Regions from separate parts of the Rhizobium sp. CC-YZS058 genome, predicted to be linked through region 1. Evidence: predicted binding sites of a transcription regulator. Region 1 holds the regulator's gene; each other region holds the start of a gene.
The links. The regulator LexA, encoded in region 1, represses DNA repair genes until DNA is damaged. The targets are predictions, from matches to a motif close to TGTTCNNNNTGTGTTCNG.
Positions count from the first base shown of each region.

Region 2: a site for LexA is predicted at 3,267-3,284, ahead of parE (DNA topoisomerase IV subunit B). Genes of this name have one in related genera too.
Region 3: a site for LexA is predicted at 3,442-3,459, ahead of U8330_RS07375 (DUF3072 domain-containing protein). Genes of this name have one in related genera too.

Region 1 covers NZ_JAYESJ010000001.1:1,904,757-1,910,858, reverse strand. Annotated here, with positions in the region: gene U8330_RS09090 (deoxyribodipyrimidine photo-lyase) at 1-1,060, opposite strand, end outside; gene U8330_RS09085 (hypothetical protein) at 1,201-1,380, opposite strand; tRNA gene U8330_RS09080 (tRNA-Asn) at 1,477-1,551, opposite strand; gene U8330_RS09075 (hypothetical protein) at 1,760-2,041, shown strand; gene U8330_RS09070 (hypothetical protein) at 2,147-2,518, opposite strand; gene U8330_RS09065 (hypothetical protein) at 2,716-2,934, shown strand; gene lexA (transcriptional repressor LexA) at 3,058-3,795, shown strand; gene U8330_RS09055 (hypothetical protein) at 4,328-4,570, shown strand; gene U8330_RS09050 (hypothetical protein) at 4,683-4,805, shown strand; tRNA gene U8330_RS09045 (tRNA-Cys) at 4,927-5,000, shown strand; tRNA gene U8330_RS09040 (tRNA-Lys) at 5,146-5,221, opposite strand; gene U8330_RS09035 (cytochrome c biogenesis CcdA family protein) at 5,590-6,102, shown strand, end outside.
Region 2 covers NZ_JAYESJ010000001.1:2,105,183-2,111,284, forward strand. Annotated here, with positions in the region: gene U8330_RS10020 (FAD-binding oxidoreductase) at 1-811, opposite strand, end outside; gene U8330_RS10025 (UbiA family prenyltransferase) at 811-2,250, opposite strand; gene U8330_RS10030 (alpha/beta hydrolase) at 2,377-3,255, opposite strand; gene parE (DNA topoisomerase IV subunit B) at 3,409-5,475, shown strand; gene U8330_RS10040 (GNAT family N-acetyltransferase) at 5,541-6,050, opposite strand.
Region 3 covers NZ_JAYESJ010000001.1:1,544,940-1,551,041, reverse strand. Annotated here, with positions in the region: gene U8330_RS07385 (S10 family peptidase) at 1-483, opposite strand, end outside; gene U8330_RS07380 (methyl-accepting chemotaxis protein) at 820-3,342, shown strand; gene U8330_RS07375 (DUF3072 domain-containing protein) at 3,477-3,698, shown strand; gene U8330_RS07370 (DUF4142 domain-containing protein) at 3,891-4,436, shown strand; gene U8330_RS07365 (hypothetical protein) at 4,482-4,856, shown strand; gene U8330_RS07360 (hypothetical protein) at 4,861-5,022, opposite strand; gene U8330_RS07355 (lytic transglycosylase domain-containing protein) at 5,056-6,027, opposite strand; gene zwf (glucose-6-phosphate dehydrogenase) at 6,061-6,102, opposite strand, start outside.

The DNA.
Region 1 (6,102 bases):
AGCCGGTGATCATCCGCACGCGATTGTGCATGATCCCGTGCCGCCAGAGCTGGCGCATTCCGGCATCGACGATCGGATAGCCGGTGAGGCCCTTCGTCCAGGCGGTAAAGTCTCCGGAGTGATCCTGCCAGCCGAGCCGGTCATATTTTCGGTTGAGATTCTCCCACCGCATGTCCGGATTGTGGACCAGAAGGTGGTAGGCGAACTCGCGCCAGACCAGCTCCTTGCGGAAGGTGACGACCTCGCGCTCGGGCGCGTGCTTGAGGCCGCGGGTGGCGTGAAAGACGCGGCGAGGCGAGAGTTCGCCCAATGCCAGATGGGGCGAGAGGCGGGAGGTGCCGTCCTCCCAGGTGTTCTCGCGCGCTGCCGTGTAGCCACCGATGAGATCGTCGAGGAAATGTCTCAACCGGGCTTGAGCGGCCTTTTCGCCCGGCGTCCAGAGGTCGGAAAAGGCGTTGGCCCAGTCAAGCCGCGGCAGCAGAGCGAGAGCCTCGAGCGCATCGGACTTCGGCAGATGTTTTGGGGCGGTGATCGATCGCGGCGCCTCGATCGGCTCCTCCGGCTCGCCCGCAGCTTCGAGCGCCCGCCAGAACGGGGTGTAGACGCGGTAGGGCCCGCCCGTCTTGGTGCGGACCTTGGTAGGTTCGTGGAGAAGTGCGCCGGCAAAGCTTTCCGTTTCGATGCTCTTCTCGCGAAGCGCAGCCTCCAGCGCCGTATCAATCTCTGCGCCCGCCGGGTCGTAGCGGCGGTTCCAGTAGACGGCGGACGCACCGGTTCGTTCGACCAATCTCGGCACGATGTCGATCGCCTCGCCACGGCGCAGGATCAGCGGCGCGCCAAGGCGTTTCAGGTCGTCGCTGAGGGCGGCGAGGGAATGATGCAGCCACCAGGCCTGTGCCTCGCCCAAGGGGCCGGATTCGCCAGGCTCGAGGATGTAAAGAGGGAGGACGGCGCGCCCGGAAGCGACCGCGGCGGCGAGCGCACGATTGTCATCGGTCCGCAGGTCCTTTCGGAACCACAGGATGACCGTTCCCGTCTCCGCCCGCTGTGCCTTCGCCATTGTCCCCGCCATCCTCTATCCGCCGCTGTCTACGGCAGACGAGAAGGGGTGGATCAGGGATCACGGAAAAACAAGATGTTGCTGCGTTTATCCGAAACGACTTTTCAAGAATGATGCCGAGCTCACTGAGACGGCAGACGTCAGAGCGCCCCGCCCGTCACAGGGTTGACCACTGGTCGTTCCGCCTCGTCCGGTGTGCCGCTGGGGACTGCGAAAGGAGGTGCGACAGGCGCATCTTCTTTCTGCTCGGCCTCATCCGCTCGCTCAATCACGTCTTTCGGCGACGATTGTTCGACGTCCGTCCGCTTCTCATCCACCATCGTCCACCTCCGTCAAAGACAAGAGGAAGGCGGGACTGCACGGATAGTTCCCGGAGAGGATGGATGAAGGGATTAGGGAAGGAAAGAGCCAGTAAATGGCTCCCCGGGCCGGATTCGAACCGGCGACCTGTCGATTAACAGTCGAATGCTCTACCGCTGAGCTACCAGGGAACATCTGCGCCGCAGAAGTGATGCTGCTATTACAAACGCTTTCTCGATTTGCCAAGCGCTTTTTCAAAAAAACTTGCCGCCCTGTGGATGAATGCCCATCTTCGCTGCGCATCCCGCGCGGCCCGAGAGACGGGCTATTGCCGCGCGAGACGGCGGCGCGCCCACGCAGGCGCGGGATGCCGTGTGAAACGAAATGAAAGGAAGAGGCATGTCGGATGCCGAAAACCGGGTTCGTCCCGCGGCGCCGCCGCATCTTCAGCTGGGGTCATGGCGGATTCGCTTGCCGCGCTCCCGCTGGCTGCGGGTGCTGATCGGGGTCCTGTTCGTGCTGTTCGGCTGTCTCGGCTTCCTGCCGATCCTCGGCTTCTGGATGATCCCCGTCGGCCTGATCGTCCTGTCGCACGACTTCGCCAGCGTCAGGCGCCGACGCCGCCGCTTTGCCGTCTGGTGGGGTCGACGCCGGCAGGCGAAGGAACAGGCATCGTCATAAGTCACCGATTGAAGCGCTGAAAAGGCAATGGCCCGCACGAGGCGGGCCATGTGAGACTTCACGACCGTAGCTGCTACGGGCCGGTGTACCCGTCAACCAGAGAGCTTACGGCTGCTGCGCCGCGCCGCCGCTCCCGGTCTGCGGTGTAGGATCGCGATCGGCGGGAGCCGGCTGCATGGCTTCGCCAGCCGGCGGCGTATTATCGACCGTGCCTTGGTTCGGGGTTGTGGCGCTCGTATCGTTCGGTGTCGCTGCCGGAGCCGTCTGCCGCGTGGTCGCGGCGTCGTTGTCGACGCTTTCGCCGTAAAATTCCGCGATTCCCCACGCGAGGGCTGCGAGCACCAGTCCGCCGATCAGCACCTTCAAGACCGGCGAACCCTGTCTGCCCTGCCGGGCTTCCGTCGGGGAAAGGGTCACCTTCTTGTTCAGTTCGCTGGTGTTGCGCACGTCGCCGCGCTCGTCGACTACCTTGGCCATGATGTCTCCTCAGGCCGGCTCAGCCGGCGGTTTGATTGCTGGAAGAACGCAACCAAGCCTGTTGTGTTCCCGCAGGCCTCGGCATCGCGAGTCTCTCTCCCTTCCCATTTCGTCGCGACTCGATTCGTGATAGAGAAAGCATGTCGCTGATTTGCGGAGGAGCAAGCGGGCGACCTGTCTGCATTCGGGAGGACGACATGCAGTATTCCGTTCAATTCTTTACATGGACCCCGCGCGAGGGCGTGCACCAGGTTGGCCAGACCATTGCCGTCGAGGCGGTCAACGCCAAGCTCGCCGCTGTCACGCTGCTCGGCGTGCCCCTCGACGAGACGGGCGCCAGCAACAGGCTGGCGGCGCGGGTGTGGGGACGCGAGAATGAGGAGAGGGCGGACTGCGTCTGCTTTTTCTACCATTAGCGTCGGCCGGTGCTCGTGGGCTCGAAACGCGATCCGTTTTTCGCTGATTGAGGGCCTTGTGGAACACATAAGGAACAGCTAGTCTCGTTCTTGATTTGTTTCCAGCGATTCCGGAGCCTCGCCATGCTGACGCGCAAGCAACAGGAACTCTTGATCTTCATCCATGAGCGGCTGAAGGAATCCGGTGTTCCCCCCTCCTTCGACGAGATGAAGGACGCGCTGGCGCTCGCTTCCAAATCCGGCATTCACCGGCTGATCACCGCGCTGGAGGAGCGCGGCTTCATTCGGCGTCTGCCGAACCGGGCTCGTGCGCTGGAGGTGATACGGCTGCCGGAGGCCTATGGCGCCCCGAGCAAGGAACCGCGCCGCAGCTTTTCGCCGAGCGTCATTCAGGGAAGCTTGGGGCAGGAGCCGGCCGCGCCCGCCGCCGCACCGTCCGCGCGGGGTCGGCCCGTTGCGCCGGGCAACGACAACAACAGCGTCTCCGTTCCGGTCATGGGCCGGATTGCAGCGGGTGTGCCGATCTCGGCGATCCAGAACAACACGCATGACATCGCCGTGCCGCTCGACATGATCGGCGTCGGCGAACATTACGCGCTCGAGGTCAAAGGCGATTCGATGATCGAGGCCGGTATTCTCGACGGCGATACGGTCATCATCCGCAACGCCAACAGCGCGAGCCCCGGTGAGATCGTCGTGGCGCTGGTCGATGACGAGGAGGCGACGCTGAAGCGCTTCCGCCGAAAGGGCGCCTCCATCGCACTCGAAGCCGCCAATCCGGCGTATGAGACGCGAATCTTCGGCCCCGAGCGGGTCAAGATCCAGGGCCTTCTGGTCGGCCTGATCCGCCGCTACCACTGACGGTTCACGGGAAAAGGGCAGGCAGGCCGTGCCTGCCTCCCAGCCTGCTCGGTCCGCCTTTCAGACCGTCACCGTCGGTCGATATCGCCATCGCCGCGGATGAACAGCATGCCAACGGCGCCGAAGACGACGACGGCCTGCAGAATAAACATTGGCCATTCCTGTGCCATGCCGAACCTCCCGGGCGCGCCTGCTGCTGCCTACTGCTTACGATCGCGGCGCGCTCGCTCCTCGACCAGACCTAGCGCGCCGTCCGTCCCTTAGAAGGGTGGCGCGGGTGATGGCGATCTCCGCGACCGATGCTGGACGAGAGAGCCTGCGTTTCGCCTTCCCGGCATTGCGGGCTTTGCGACCGGTCTCCCGCATCCACTCTCGCGCCCGTCCGTCCGCGCTCATCGAAGCGAGCCATTCGCTTGTTGCACGGCAAGCTTGTGCAGGGATCGTGCCTGGCTGCGGAACCGCAAGCCCTTTGGCACGTTTGCTGCTCGAATTCGAACGGCGGACATGATGATCGCCGGATGGGGACATGACCATGCCCGGCACAAACGCCGTCCTAGAAGTGCTTGCCTTCGACCGCGCCCCGGATGGCGGCTTGGCCCTGGTCGAGCCGACGATTTCCGCGGCGAGCGAAGATGAAGCGAGGCACGTTGCCCTTCGCCTGGCTGACCAGCATGCCGGCGCTGTCGCGCTGCGCCGGGACACGAGCCCGGCCGTCGGTGAAAGCAGCGCGCCCGTCGTTCTGTTCCAAGCCGGCGAGATCGGCGATTTCGACTAGCGGGATCGTCCCGATCCACTGCTGCCGTTCGCTTCTTCAGAACACGACCACACACCATTCCAGTTTGCCTCCCGCTGCCATCCCTGGCGCGGCCTGCCGAAAGGGTATCTCCATGCGTTTCATCTTCGTTGGCATGATCGTCTCCGTCCTTTCCATCCTTGCGCTGAAATACGCCAACAACGACATCGGTCAGGCAGTGCCGCTGATGAACCCGCAGGCGGTTTCGAGCCTCTGATCCGTCGCGTCATGGGCGAGGAGACGCGGGCGGGGAAAAGTGCGGCCCGCACCGGCTTGCCTCTTGCGATTTCTCGCGGATGGCTCTAAACGCACGCCACGGCTTGTTTATGAGCCTGTGAGGCCTCGTGGCGGAGTGGTGACGCAGAGGACTGCAAATCCTTGTACCCCGGTTCAATTCCGGGCGAGGCCTCCAAAACTCTCCACATCATGATAGAAGTTTGATTGTTGCCATCGTTTGGCCGCGCCATCCGCGAAGGGGACGGCGCATCTCCCGGCTCCGCAAACGATGCCCGCCAGTCCCGTTCAATTTGCGTGTTTTTTTCGTAATTTGACGAAGATGGTGAGCGCGCAGGGATTCGAACCCTGGACCTACTGATTAAAAGTCAGTTGCTCTACCGACTGAGCTACGCGCTCTTCCAGATCCGGCACGGCCGGCGAAAGTGGGCGGAGATATGCATAGGCCGGCCCGCGGGGTCAACCCATAAAAGCCTCTTCGCTGTTTTTCCATCGGCCTCTCTCGGCAGCGACCGAGCGCGACTCCCCAGCAGCATTCCGCCGGCGGACCTTCGCGACGCCGTTCATCCTGATCGTCCAATCCCTCGTCGCGCGATCCCCGGTCGTGTTGCCGCAGGGAGGGTGAGACGGTTTCCAAGGGGCGATGGGAGCGGTAGAGGGGAGGGGCTGGCAGGGGTGCGGCCATGGTCGGTCCCGCCAGTGACTTCATGCCGGCGCGGGCTTGGCGCGGCGCGACGTCGGTTCGATTGACATGCCAGGAGTTGCCGGTGGCCATTGCCGAAATCCCGATCGTCTATGCGCTTCTCGCCGGGGCGCTCTCTTTCCTGTCACCTTGCGTGCTGCCGCTGGTCCCGCCCTATCTCTGCTATATGGCGGGCGTATCGATGGATCAGTTCCGCGAAGGCGGCGGCCCGGCGGCTGCGGGTCAGGTGCGGCGGGCGGTGTTCGTCACCGCGGTGCTGTTCACGCTCGGTTTTGCCACGGTCTTCGTCGCGCTCGGGGTCGGTGCGTCGAGCCTCGGCATGCTGCTGCGCCAGCACATGGACGTGCTGTCGCGGCTCGGCGGCTTCGTCGTCATTCTGATGGGTCTGCATTTTCTGGGCGTCCTCCGCATCCCCCTGCTTGCCCGAGAGGCCCGATTCCAGGGCGCAGGCAAGCCGGCGACGCTTTCCGGCGCCTATGTGATGGGTCTCGCCTTCGGCTTCGGCTGGACGCCGTGCATCGGTCCGGTTCTCGGCACCATTCTCGGCGTTGCCGCGGCACGCGACACTGTGGGGCAG
Region 2 (6,102 bases), 200 kb from region 1:
TGAGCAGATTGACCGGCGGCGAAAAGGGGACGCCGAGAGTGAGGCCTCGCGGCAAGTCGGGAAACTCGCAGGAGCCGTCGGCATGGTCGCCGGCCAGCAGGATCCCCCGGCCCGTCTTGCGGCCGCGGGCCAGCTGGTCGATCCAGGCGACCGAATATTCGTGCTCGCCATCCACCCGGTCGATCATGGCGAAGTAGTCGTCGAGCGTATTGAAACGGATCGCGTGCTGCTGCACATGCGGCGACGGCACCTTCATCAAGGTGAGCTCGACGGTCAGCACCAGGCCGGTCAGCCCCATCCCCCCGATCGTGGCGGCAAAGAGCGCGGCATTCTCGCTCGGCGAGCAGGTGAGCAGATCGCCGGACGAGCGCAGCAGTGTGAAGCGCCTGACATGATGGCCGAAGGTCCCGCGGGCATGGTGGTTCTTGCCATGGACATCATTGGCGAGCGCGCCGCCGACGGTCACGAAGGCGGTGCCGGGCGTGACCGGCAGGAAGAAGCGATGCGGGATCGCCCGCTCCAGAACCTCCCGCAGCGTCACGCCCGCCTCGCACAGGATCACGCCGGTGCCGGGATCGAAGGAGAGGATGCGGGCGCGCGGGCGCACCTCGATCAGGGCCCCGCGGTCGTTGTGGCAGCTGTCGCCATAGGAGCGGCCATTGCCATAGGGCAGGAAGCTGCCCTCGCCGATCGCCCGCGCCCCCTCGCCTGATCCGCCGGCCGCGACCGCGCCTTCATAGGCCTCGACGCTGATGGCTGGGTGGAACCCGCTGGTCAACCGGCCCCAGCTTGGATGTGTGGAGGCTGCCATCAGTGACCGATCGCCCCGACGACGACGAGGCAGGCCCCGATCGCCATGGTCAGCAGGCTGCGCCAGTCGCGCATGATGAACACGACCGGATCCTCGTGCAGCTTGGAGCGGCGGGCGAGCATCCAGATGCGCAGCAGAAGATAGAGCACGAGCGGGCAGAGCGGCCAGAGCGCCCAGGGCTGGGCATACATCTCCATCATTTCCTTGCTCTGGATATAGAGCGCAAGGACGAGAGCGGCGGCAAAGGCGGCCGACACGCCGGCCTGTCCGACCATTTCGAAATCCACCGGCACATAGCCGCGCCCGGGAACGGCGGTTCCATCGAGACCGCCATGCTCGTCCAGTTCGACATAGCGCTTCACCAGCGCCAGGCTGAGGAAGAAGAAGATCGAGAAGGCGAGCAGCCAGAAGGAGAGCTCGGTATCGGTGGCTGCAGAGCCGGCGGCGATGCGCACCGTGTAAAGCCCGGCCAGGGTAAAGACGTCGATCAGCAGCTTGCGCTTGAGCACGAAGGTATAGGCCGTGGTCGTCGCGGCATAGAGCGCCAGCACGCCCATGAACTCGATCGGCATGGTCAGCGTCAGCGACAGCGAGGCAAGCAGCAGGGCCGCGGCCAGAGCGAGCCCGACCGGCACCGACATCTTGCCGCTCGCCAGCGGCCGGTTCCGCTTCTTCGGGTGACGGCGGTCGTTGGTCAGGTCCGAGAGATCGTTGATGACATAGACGGCGCTGGCGAGGAACGAGAAGGCGAAGAAGGCAACCACGGTGTTGATCAGCGCATCCATGTGCAGGATGTCGTGGTTCAAAACCATCGGCACGCCGATCAGCACGTTCTTGGCCCATTGATGGACGCGGATCGACTTCAGCGGCGTCAACGGGCTGACCGGGCCGGTGTCGAGTCGTTCGGCATCATGGCTGCGGCGCCAGGCCTCGGCCGCGCCATCCGGTGCGACGACGATCGCGCGGCGCGCGGCGTCGAAGGCCGGAATGTCGTCGCGGCTGTTGCCCATATAGTCGAAGCCGCCCTCCCCGAACCGGGCGACCAAGGCTGCGCGCTTGGAAGAGTGGGTGAGGTTCAGATCCTTCGACGAATGGATGACGCCATCGAAGACGCCGGCATGGTCCGCAACGCCGAGTGCCACCTTTTCGGCGGCACCGGTCACGAGAAGGATCGGCCGGCCCGTCTGCTTCTCCACCTGGAGCCGTGCCAGCACCGCTTCGCGATAGGGCCAGTCGCGGGCCTCGCGGCCCGAACGCGCGGCGACCTCGTGCTTGAGCCGGGCCTTGCCGCACAGCGCCCAGTAGATCATGGCGACGATCATGAACGGATTGCGGAAGAGGACGACGGCCGCCCCCTCCCAAAGCGTGTCGGCCGCAAGCAACGTGCCGTCGAGATCGACACAGAGCGGAATATGCCGGCTATCTGTACGCGCATCCATGAAAGGTAAACCCCGCTTGAACAGTTGCGGGGGAGACTGGCAGAGGACGCTTTCCGAAATCCAAACGCGCCTTGTCCACCGGGCGCCAAAGTCGAACCCTGGTTAAAGCCAGACGAATGCGATCGTTCAACTTGATCGCATCATGATCCAGTTCAGCGCAGCGCGCCAATCCGTCATACGGACCGGGGTGCCGTGCGATCCGGTCTCGAACAGCACGAACCGGGTCGGGTAGTTCCTGGCCTTCAATTGCCGGTAGAGCTCGGCCTGGTCGGTGGCGGCATAGGTCTTGTCGGCGCTGCCATGGCTGAAGAACATCGGCAGGCGGGCCTTGAAGGCGGCACTCTTCAAGAAGTTCGGATCGGTGGCGCCGCCCATGATCATCATGCCCGCAAGATGCGAGACCGCCTCGGCATTCCGCGTCACGCCCCAGCAGAGAAAGCTGCCCATCGATGCGCAGGACAGGACGATCGGACGGCCGGGCGACCGCCGGGCGCTTTCGGCGATCAGGGCCGCGATGTCGCCGACCCCATCCATGTCGAAGCTGCGCGCGCTTGGGGCGTAGTAGACACCGCCATTCTCGACGGCGAGGTTCTTCAGCCGGTTGAAATTGCCGCCGAAGGAATAGTCGTTTGCGCCGAGCCGCCGGTCGCCGCCGCGCCCATGGATGAAGATGACCGTGAAGGCCGCTCCATCCGCCTGCCCCGCCCGAAACACGTCGAGGCTCCGCCCGCCGAGCTGCAGGGTCTCGTTGGCCTGCTGCCGCTTGACGCCGAGCGAGACATAGGCGCGCTTGACGCGCCGCTCCGGCACGTCGTCACGCCCGTTGATGTCGCGCATCTCCTGATAGTCGATCACGCTCCAGTCGCCGCCATCCTTCTCCTCCAGCACGGGGCCATAGGCGAACAGCTCGTCCTTGAACGGCTTGAGGGTCAACGCGGCTGCGGGACCGGAAACGAAAGATGCAACGAGGGCCGCTGCGGCGGCAAGGCGGAAAAAGCGGGCCATGGGCGAGAATTTGTTCCCTTTTTGATCTCAAGGGCGCTTCGGCCCTTCCGCCGGGAGCAGTGCGGCGCTATGAAGGACCACCATTCCGGCGCGGTTCAACATCTCGTGGACCGGAATCGCGCCCCTTTCACGACCAGACGTTTGACGGAAGAGATGACCGACAGCAACGACCTTTTCTCCGATGAGCCGCCGAAGCGTCCCCGCCAGCCGGCACCGCAGAGCGGCAGCGGCACGCCAAAGCCCGAGCCTCGCCCGCGCGAAACCCCTGCCCCGCCGCCCTCGAAAGGCAAGGAAGCGGAGTATGACGCCTCCGCCATCGAGGTCCTCGAAGGGCTGGAGCCGGTGCGCCGCCGGCCCGGCATGTATATCGGCGGGACGGACGAGAAGGCGCTGCACCATCTCTTTGCCGAAGTCATCGACAATTCGATGGACGAGGCGGTGGCCGGCCATGCCAATTTCATCGACGTGCATCTGGATGCCGAAGGTTGCCTGACGGTGACCGACAATGGCCGCGGCATTCCGGTCGAGAACCATCCGAAGTTTCCGGGCAAGTCGACGCTCGAAGTCATCATGACCGTGCTGCATGCCGGCGGCAAGTTCGACAGCAAGGTCTACGAAACCTCCGGCGGCCTGCATGGCGTTGGCGTTTCGGTCGTCAATGCGCTGTCCGATCTGCTCGAGGTGGAGGTGGCGCGCAACCGCCGTCTTTTCCGCCAGCGCTTCTCGCGCGGCATTCCGCAGGGGGGGCTGGAGGAGCTGGGCGAGGTGCAGAACCGCCGCGGCACCCGCGTGCGCTTCCACCCCGATCCGGACATCTTCGGCGCCCATGCGAAGTTCGATCCGGCGCGCCTGTTCCGCATGGCGCGCTCCAAGGCCTATCTCTTCGGCGGCGTCGAAATCCGCTGGTCTTGCGATCCGAGCCTGGTCGAAGGCACGGAGACGCCGGACAAGGCGGTCTTCCACTTCCCCGGCGGCCTGAAGGACTATCTCAAGGCGACGATGGGCAGCGAGTTCACCGTGACCCGCGAGATCTTCGCCGGCAAGAGCGAAAAGTCCGGCGGCCACGGCTCGCTCGAATGGGCGGTGACCTGGTATGGGGGCGACTCGGTCGTCCACTCCTATTGCAACACCATTCCCACCCCGGAAGGCGGCACGCATGAGGCCGGCCTGCGCATTGCGCTGACCAAGGGTCTTAAGACCTATGCGGAGCTGACGCAGAACAAGCGCGCCGCGATCATCACCACCGATGACGTGATGATCTCGGCGGCGGGCATGTTGTCCGTCTTCATCCGCGAGCCGGAATTCGTTGGCCAGACCAAGGACAAGCTGGCGACCGTCGAGGCGCAGCGGATCGTCGAGAATGCGCTGCGGGATCCTTTCGACCACTTCCTGGCCGACAATCCGCAGGAGGCCGCCAAGCTGCTGGACTGGGTGATCGAGCGCGCGGACGAACGACTGCGGCGCCGCAAGGAGAAGGAAGTCAACCGCAAGAGCGCGGTCCGCAAGCTGCGCCTGCCCGGCAAGCTGGCCGATTGCGCGCAGAACACCGCCGATGGCGCCGAGCTCTTCATCGTCGAGGGCGATTCGGCCGGCGGCTCGGCCAAGCAGGCCCGCAACCGCGCCAACCAGGCGATTCTGCCGCTGCGCGGCAAGATCCTGAATGTGGCCAGCGCCGGCCGCGAGAAACTCGGGGCCAACCAGCAGCTCGCCGATCTCATCCAGGCACTCGGCTGCGGCACGCGCTCGAAATATCGCAGCGAGGACCTGCGCTACGAGCGGATCATCGTCATGACCGATGCCGATGTCGACGGTGCCCATATCGCCTCGCTGCTCATTACCTTCTTCTACCAGGAAATGCCGGACCTGATCCGCGACGGCCATCTCTTCCTCGCCGTGCCGCCGCTCTACCGCATCACGCAAGGGGCGAAGACGCTCTATGCCCGCGACGATGCGCACCGGGCGGAGCTGATGAAGAAGGAATTCAACGGCCGCGGCAAGGTCGAAATCGGCCGCTTCAAGGGCCTCGGCGAAATGATGCCGGCGCAGCTGAAGGATACGACGATGGATCCGAAGAACCGCACGCTCCTGAAGGTCGCCATCGACGAGGTCGATTTCGAGGGGACGCGCGATGCGGTCGACAATCTGATGGGCACGCGGCCGGATGCCCGCTTCCGCTTCATCCAGGAACGCGCCGCCTTCGCCGACAACCTCGATATCTGAAGGTGCCGAAAACGGGTTCGATCAGGGAAGGGCTGCGTGAGAGGGCGGCCCATTCTCGTTTCTCTTCAGCGGCTTGATCGATCACGTTCCGATATTGGATCCGGCAGCCGCTTCTCCATGAACAGGCTGAGCGGATCCGGCCCGTAAGGGCCGAAGGGCGGGATTTCGCGATAGCCGAAGGCGCGATAGAGACCAATCGCCTCCGGCTGGCGGATGCCGGTTTCGAGCCGGAGCACAGCGAGACCCCGTTCCACCGCCCGCGCCTCCACGCGGGTCAGCAAAGCGCGGCCTGCCTGCTTTCCACGCGCGCGGGCCTCGACGAAGAGCCGCTTGATCTCACCCGTTCCGTCGCCTGCAACGAGGAGCGCGCAGCAGCCGACGGCCCGCCCTTCCAGACGCGCCACGAAGAAGGAGACGGTTTCACCCTCGAGCGTGGCGAGATCGACCATATGGTTGCTCTCTGCGGGATAGAGCGCGGCGGCATAGCGATCCGACTGCTGCAGCAGTTTCTCGACCTCCGGCTGCCGCGGCGGCTCTTCCTGAATCAAGACAGACACTTGCACGCTCCTTCTCATTCCGTCTGGCAATTTCCGCTGATTGATTGACAGTTTGAGTCCTGCACCTGGT
Region 3 (6,102 bases), 360 kb from region 1:
GGCAACATCGGCGCTCGCGGCCCGACTCCAGCCGGTGCCGACCGGATCGATCAGCACGAGATCGGTAAAGGCAAGCCAGCTCTCTGGATTGTCGATCAGCACCGGTCGCGTTCCGTCCGTTCCGTCTGCGCCGAAGGTGAGGATCTTCGGGCCGACCAGGCCGAGGTGCAGATAGGCCGATGCCGCGCCCGGACCGCCGTTGAAGGCGAAGGTGATCGGTCGCTCGGTGCCCTGCGCCGTCTTCGCGGAATAGGCGGTGTAGACGATCTTCGCCGTCTGTTCGCCGGTGCTGGCGTAAAGATCGAGCGAACCGACGGTCGCCGTATAGGCGAGCGTTGCGCCTTCTACCGTGACACGGCCCTCCCGCGACACGTCCTCGGGAACCAGCCCGAGGATGCCGTTCGGCGCCGCCTTCGTTTCCTGTGCGGAAGCGGAGAGCGGCAGCGCCAGGAGGGCGAGCAGGACGAGGACGGGACGGAACACGAGGACACTCCTTCAAGTCTGGCGCACGATGCAGGTGCCGAGACGGACGGCTGAGACTGGCGGTCTCCACCGCGCCGCAGTGACCTCCAGGGCCAGGCGCAGACATGGTGGAGCCCCCCGCCCCTGTCGAGGGCGAAGCGGCAAGAACCCGATCAACTCGCCTTCAGCAGTCTTTCGTCCATCGCTTTCATAACTCGGAAACAACAATGCCAGATCGGCACAACAACGCGCGCCGGGACAGCGTAATCAACCGCTTATTAATTGAACTTTGCCAAGGTGCAGGCGAGCCAAGCGGGACATGGTGCCGGCGTTTTTGCCGTTGGGGGAGTTTTATTCATGATCGATCGCCTGATGTCGCGTATCCGAATCCAGACGAAGGTGCTGATTCTTGTCACGCCCTTCGTTCTCAGCATCGGCGCCGTCGGGCTGACCGGGCTTTATGCGTCGGGTCAGTTGCAGGGGCGCATCGAGATCTCCAACAGCGTGATGCAGGCCCTCAGCGGCTTCAAGCAGGTCTATTCCGGCATGTCGCGCTTTCTCATGGAGCCGTCGTCGCAGACCTATGATGCGGCGCGCGCCACGCTGACGACGCAGATCGGCGACCTCAAGGTGATGGCCGAGGCCATGCGCCCGACGACCGATGTCGCCGAACTCGACACGGCCGTCAGCCAGTCCACCTCGCTGTTCGAGAATATCGATCGTCTCTGGAGCCTGCAGCAGGACCGCGAGCGGACCACTGCCGATATCGCCGCCCAGACGGAAGCGCTGATGGTGGTGCAGTCGGCGATCGGCAAGCATGCCTTCCAATTGCTCGCCAGTGCCAAGACCGTCGAGAAATCGGCCAAGGGCGGTCTCAACACCGCGCTCGCGCTGACGACGCTCGCCGACAAGGGTGAGCTGTTGGCCGGCCAGGTGTCCACCGTGCCCTCGCCCGCCGACAAGGCCAAGGCAATCCTCGTCGCCGTACCGGCCATGAACGAGGCGGTCGCCGCCACGGCGAAGGCGCTCGGCAAAACGGCTGCGCCGCCGGTCGACCGGCTGAAGAAGGCCGTCGAAGCGGTGGCGGCGGAGGCCGACAAGGTCAAGGCCGATCCGGCCGCCATACCGAGCTTCGGGCCGATGATCGGCGAAATCCGCGTCGCCGCGCGGGCAGTGAAGTCCTTTGCCGACGATATCATGCGCAAGTCGGTGAGCGATCTCGCCGCTGCCGAAGGCCAGATCGGCAAGGCCGACCAGGTGGGCAACAAGCTGCGCGCCATCGTCAACTATGCCAACCAGATCCGCGTCGGTTTCGCCGAACTCGGCGGCGCGCCGACCGAGGCCAATGCCAAGCTCATCCAGCAGGGGCTTTATGCCTATCGCAAGGAAGTCGAAGGCCTTGCCAAGGCCATGCCCGACGTGAAGGCAATGGCCGAGCTGCCGCCGCAGGCCGAACCGGCCTTGAAGGCCCTCGAGGCCGATTCCATGGCGATCGTCGATCAGCGCGCCCGCCAGCAGGCGGAGTTCGATGTCGCCGCCAAGGAGATCGACGGCATGTGGGGGCTACTCGCCGACTTCGCCGAGCGCCAGAAGCAGAGCGCCGGGAGCGAGCGTGAACAGGCCAACACGATCTCCATCGGCGCCACCCTGCTCGGCATCCTGGTCGCCATGCTGGCCGGCGGCGTGCTCGTCATCACCCTCAAAGGGCCGATCTCGCAGATCACCGCGGCGATGCGGCGTCTGGCGGACGGTGCGCTCGACACCGCCGTGACCGGAGAAAGCCGGCCGGACGAGATCGGCGACATGGCACGGGCGCTTTCCGTCTTCAAGCAGAGCGCGCTCGCCAAGATCTCGATGGAAGAGCGCGCCGAGATGGAGCGTCGGCAGGCCGAGGCCGAGCGCCACCGCAATGAGGCCGACCGCCAGGCTGCCGCCCGCGAAACCGAATTCGCTGTCGCCACCCTCGCAGACGCGCTCTCGCGCCTTTCGCATGGGGATATCAGCTTCACGATCGACACGCCCTTCGCGCCGCATCTCGATCGCGTCCGCGCCGACTTCAACGCTTCGGTCGCTCGCCTGCGCGAGACGCTGAGCGAGGTGAACACGCTGACCGGCCTCATCCACGACAATGGCAACCACATGGCGGGTGCCGTGGGGGATCTCGCCCATCGCACGGAAAAACAGGCGGCCGCGCTGGAGGAAACCTCCGCCGCGCTCGACGAGGTCTCCGTCACGGTCGGCACCGCCGCCTCGCGCGCCCACGAGGTCCGCGGCATCGTCCAGCGCACCAAGGGGCGGGCCGAGTCCTCGGCCGTCACCGTTCAGAACGCCGTCGGCGCCATGGACCGGATCAGCGAGGCCTCTCAGAAGATCGGCCAGATCATCGGCGTGATCGACACGATCGCCTTCCAGACCAACCTGCTGGCGCTGAACGCCGGTGTCGAGGCGGCCCGTGCCGGTGAGGCCGGCAAGGGTTTCGCGGTCGTGGCGCAGGAGGTGCGCGACCTCGCCCAGCGCTCCACCCAAGCCTCCAAGGAAATCGGCGAGCTCATCCGCCGGTCCGCAGAAGAAGTGTCCGTCGGCTCGCGCTTCGTGCGGGACACCGGCGACGTGCTGACCGAGATCGCCGGCGAGATCATCGGCATCGCCACCCAGATCGACCTGATTGCCGCATCCAGCCAGGAGCAGTCGACCTCGCTCGGCTCGGTCAACGGATCCGTCAACGAGCTCGACCACATGACCCAGCAGAACGCTGCCATGGTGGAGGAAACCAATGCGGCGACGCAGCAGCTCGCCGAGGACATTGCCGCCCTCTCCTCCCTGCTCTCCCGTTTCCGGTTGGAGGGGGAGACACGCCCAGCAAGCCGCCGCGCGGCCTGACCTTCATCCCCGCTTCGCATCTCCTCCGCACCGCGCTCCACAAGGGCGCGGTGCTTCCGTTTTGCGGCACGAACATTCGTCGCGGAACAGAACGCTCGGTCGAACGTTTCGGGAACATCACAAGGAGACGATGAATGACCACCCAGACACAGAGCGAGCAGAGCCAGTCCTCAAACACCGAGAAGAACCCCGATGATTGGGTCAGCGGCGATGAGCCGATGACCGGTGCGCAGGGCTCCTATCTGAAGACGCTGTCCGAGCAGGCGCACAAGCCGGAGCAATTCGCCGACGACCTGACCAAGGCCGAAGCCTCCAAGCGGATCGATGCGCTGAAGCAGGAACTGGATCTCGGCTAAACCCGTGACGAACGGGCAGTCTCGCTCCGCTCGAGGCGGGGCGGCACTGTCTGGCCATGGGACGCCTTCAAACAACCGCCGTCGCGCCGGCGGTTTCTTCAACTGGGCAGGTTTTCCGGAAGATCACGACGACCATTGGGAACCCGAAGGGCGTTTCCCGGTTGGGAGGGCGACGCAAACCTGGAGACCCCCATGAAGACCCTGTTTCTCACCACCGCATCCGCCGCTCTCGTTTCTGCCGCCCTGCTGGCAAGCCCCGTGCTCGCCCAGTCGGCTGCCGAAAAGACCGGTGTGAACAGCGTTCTCGGCGTTGCGCCGAAGACGGAAGACTTCATCAAGGAAGCTGCCGCCAGCGACATGTTCGAGATCGAATCCAGCAAGCTGGCCCTGGAGCGCGGCGACGAGCGCACCAAGGCTTACGCGCAGCAGATGATCAACGACCATCAGAAGACCAGCAGCGAGCTGAAGGACCTGGCGACCAAGGCCGGACTGCAGATGCCGGCACCGCAGCTCTCCTCCGCCCAGCAGGGCATGCTGGACGAGCTGAAGGAAAGCGACGGCGAAGAGTTTTCCGACGACTACCAGGAAGACCAGGTGACGGCGCATGAAAGCGCGGTCGACCTCTTCACCCGCTACGGCAATGAAGGCGAGCAGGCCGAGCTGAAGGCCTGGGCGGCCAAGACGCGGCCGGCACTGGAGCATCACCTGATGATGGCCCGCGAGCTCGATAAGGACTAAACCTTTCTCCTCGCTCCCTTGCCCTCATCCCCGGCGCCGCCGGGAATGAGGGCCTCCCCTCTCTCACGCGAGGCCATGATGCGCGTCGTGCCGACCCTGCTCCACGGCGTGGCCGACTATGCGGTTTCGCTCCTCGTGCTGAGCATCCCCTTCGCCTTCGGCTTGAGCAGCAGCCTTTCCGGTCTCTACATCCTGCTTAGCCTGTTCGGCATCGGCTATTCGCTGGTCACGCAGTACGAACTGTCGCTGGCCCGCCTGCTGCCCATGCCCCTGCATCTGATGCTCGATGCCGTGTTCGGGCTCGTCATGCTGCTCATCGCCGCCTTCGCGCCACTTGCGGACGGCGCCTTCTGGGTGACGCTGATCATCGGCGTGCTGGCGCTCCTGCTCGCAGCAACCACCAAGCTCACGCCCCGCTAGACGATCAAAGGGTCGGCGGCGCGATGTACTGGTAATAGGCCCAAACGCCGGCCAGCACGAGGACGACTGCGAGCCAGATCAGCGCCTTGCGTTGGCCGGCGGAAACCTGGCGCGGCGCCTTCTTCGGCTTCGGCCGTTCGAACTTGATGATGTTGTCGTCTTTCATCTCAACCCCAATTCCTGATCATCCCAACACGACTCAGCGGCGCGGGCCATTGCGCAGCACGATACAGGCCTGGCCGGCCCTGCGCACGATCGTACAGAGCGCGTCGGCCTCCTTGCGCGTTTCCCGGCCGATGCGCGCGGCATAGCGGGGTCGCGTCCCGAAGCTGCCCGTCCGCTGGCGGGTGATCAGGGCGCGTTCGCTGTTATAGGGTGCCGGCAGGGTCAGGACGGCGCGGTTGAACAGCCGCAGGGCCACGGCCGGATTGGTGTGGCCGGCTAGCTGCACGCCCCAAGGCGCCCAGTCGGCCGTCCCGGTCAGGACGGGCTCCTGCAGGATGCGGCTGGTGGCAAGCGCCAGGCAGGCCGGCTGAAACGGCTTGGCCGCATCGAGCGGCGGCGCCGCCCGCTCGGGCGGACTCGTCTTCCAGCTTTCCGCGGGATGACCGGTGATGGCGAAAACATAGTCCTGCGTTTCAAGCGGCAGGCGCCCCGTCGACAGGAAGCGCCGCAGCCCCGCCTCCCCGGCATTGTAGGCCGCAGCGGCAAGGCCGAAATTGCCGAAGCGTTGGTTCAGCTCCTGGAGATAGGCAGCGGATGCCGACAGCGCCTGTACGACATCGAAACTGTTGTCCAGCCCGCGCAGCCGGGCGGTGGAGGGCATGAACTGCGCAATCCCTTCCGCCCCCTTTGGACTGATCGCTTCCGGTCGGAACAGGCTTTCCCGCCAGATGAGCCGGGCGAAATAATCGGGCGGCACGGCATTGCGCAAAGCCAGGGTCTCAATCGCCGCGCAGAGATCGGCATTGAAGCTTTCCTTGCGAATGCAGAGGCCCGGCGCCTCGCCCTGTTCCTGATAAAGGCAGGGCACGGGGGTCTTCTCATCCTGCGCATGGGCCGGGATCGGCAGCGCGCCCAGGACGAGACCAAGAGCACCGGCGGCGAGGCACTGCGGACGCAATGAAGAGGCGGACGGGCTCGGCACGCCCATTGCCCTCCGCCCCATCATCGCTACCAGTGCTTTTCGTCCCCGGCGCAGCATCTATTGGGTAATCAGGTCGTGCCAGCTGAGGCCGTCGCGCTC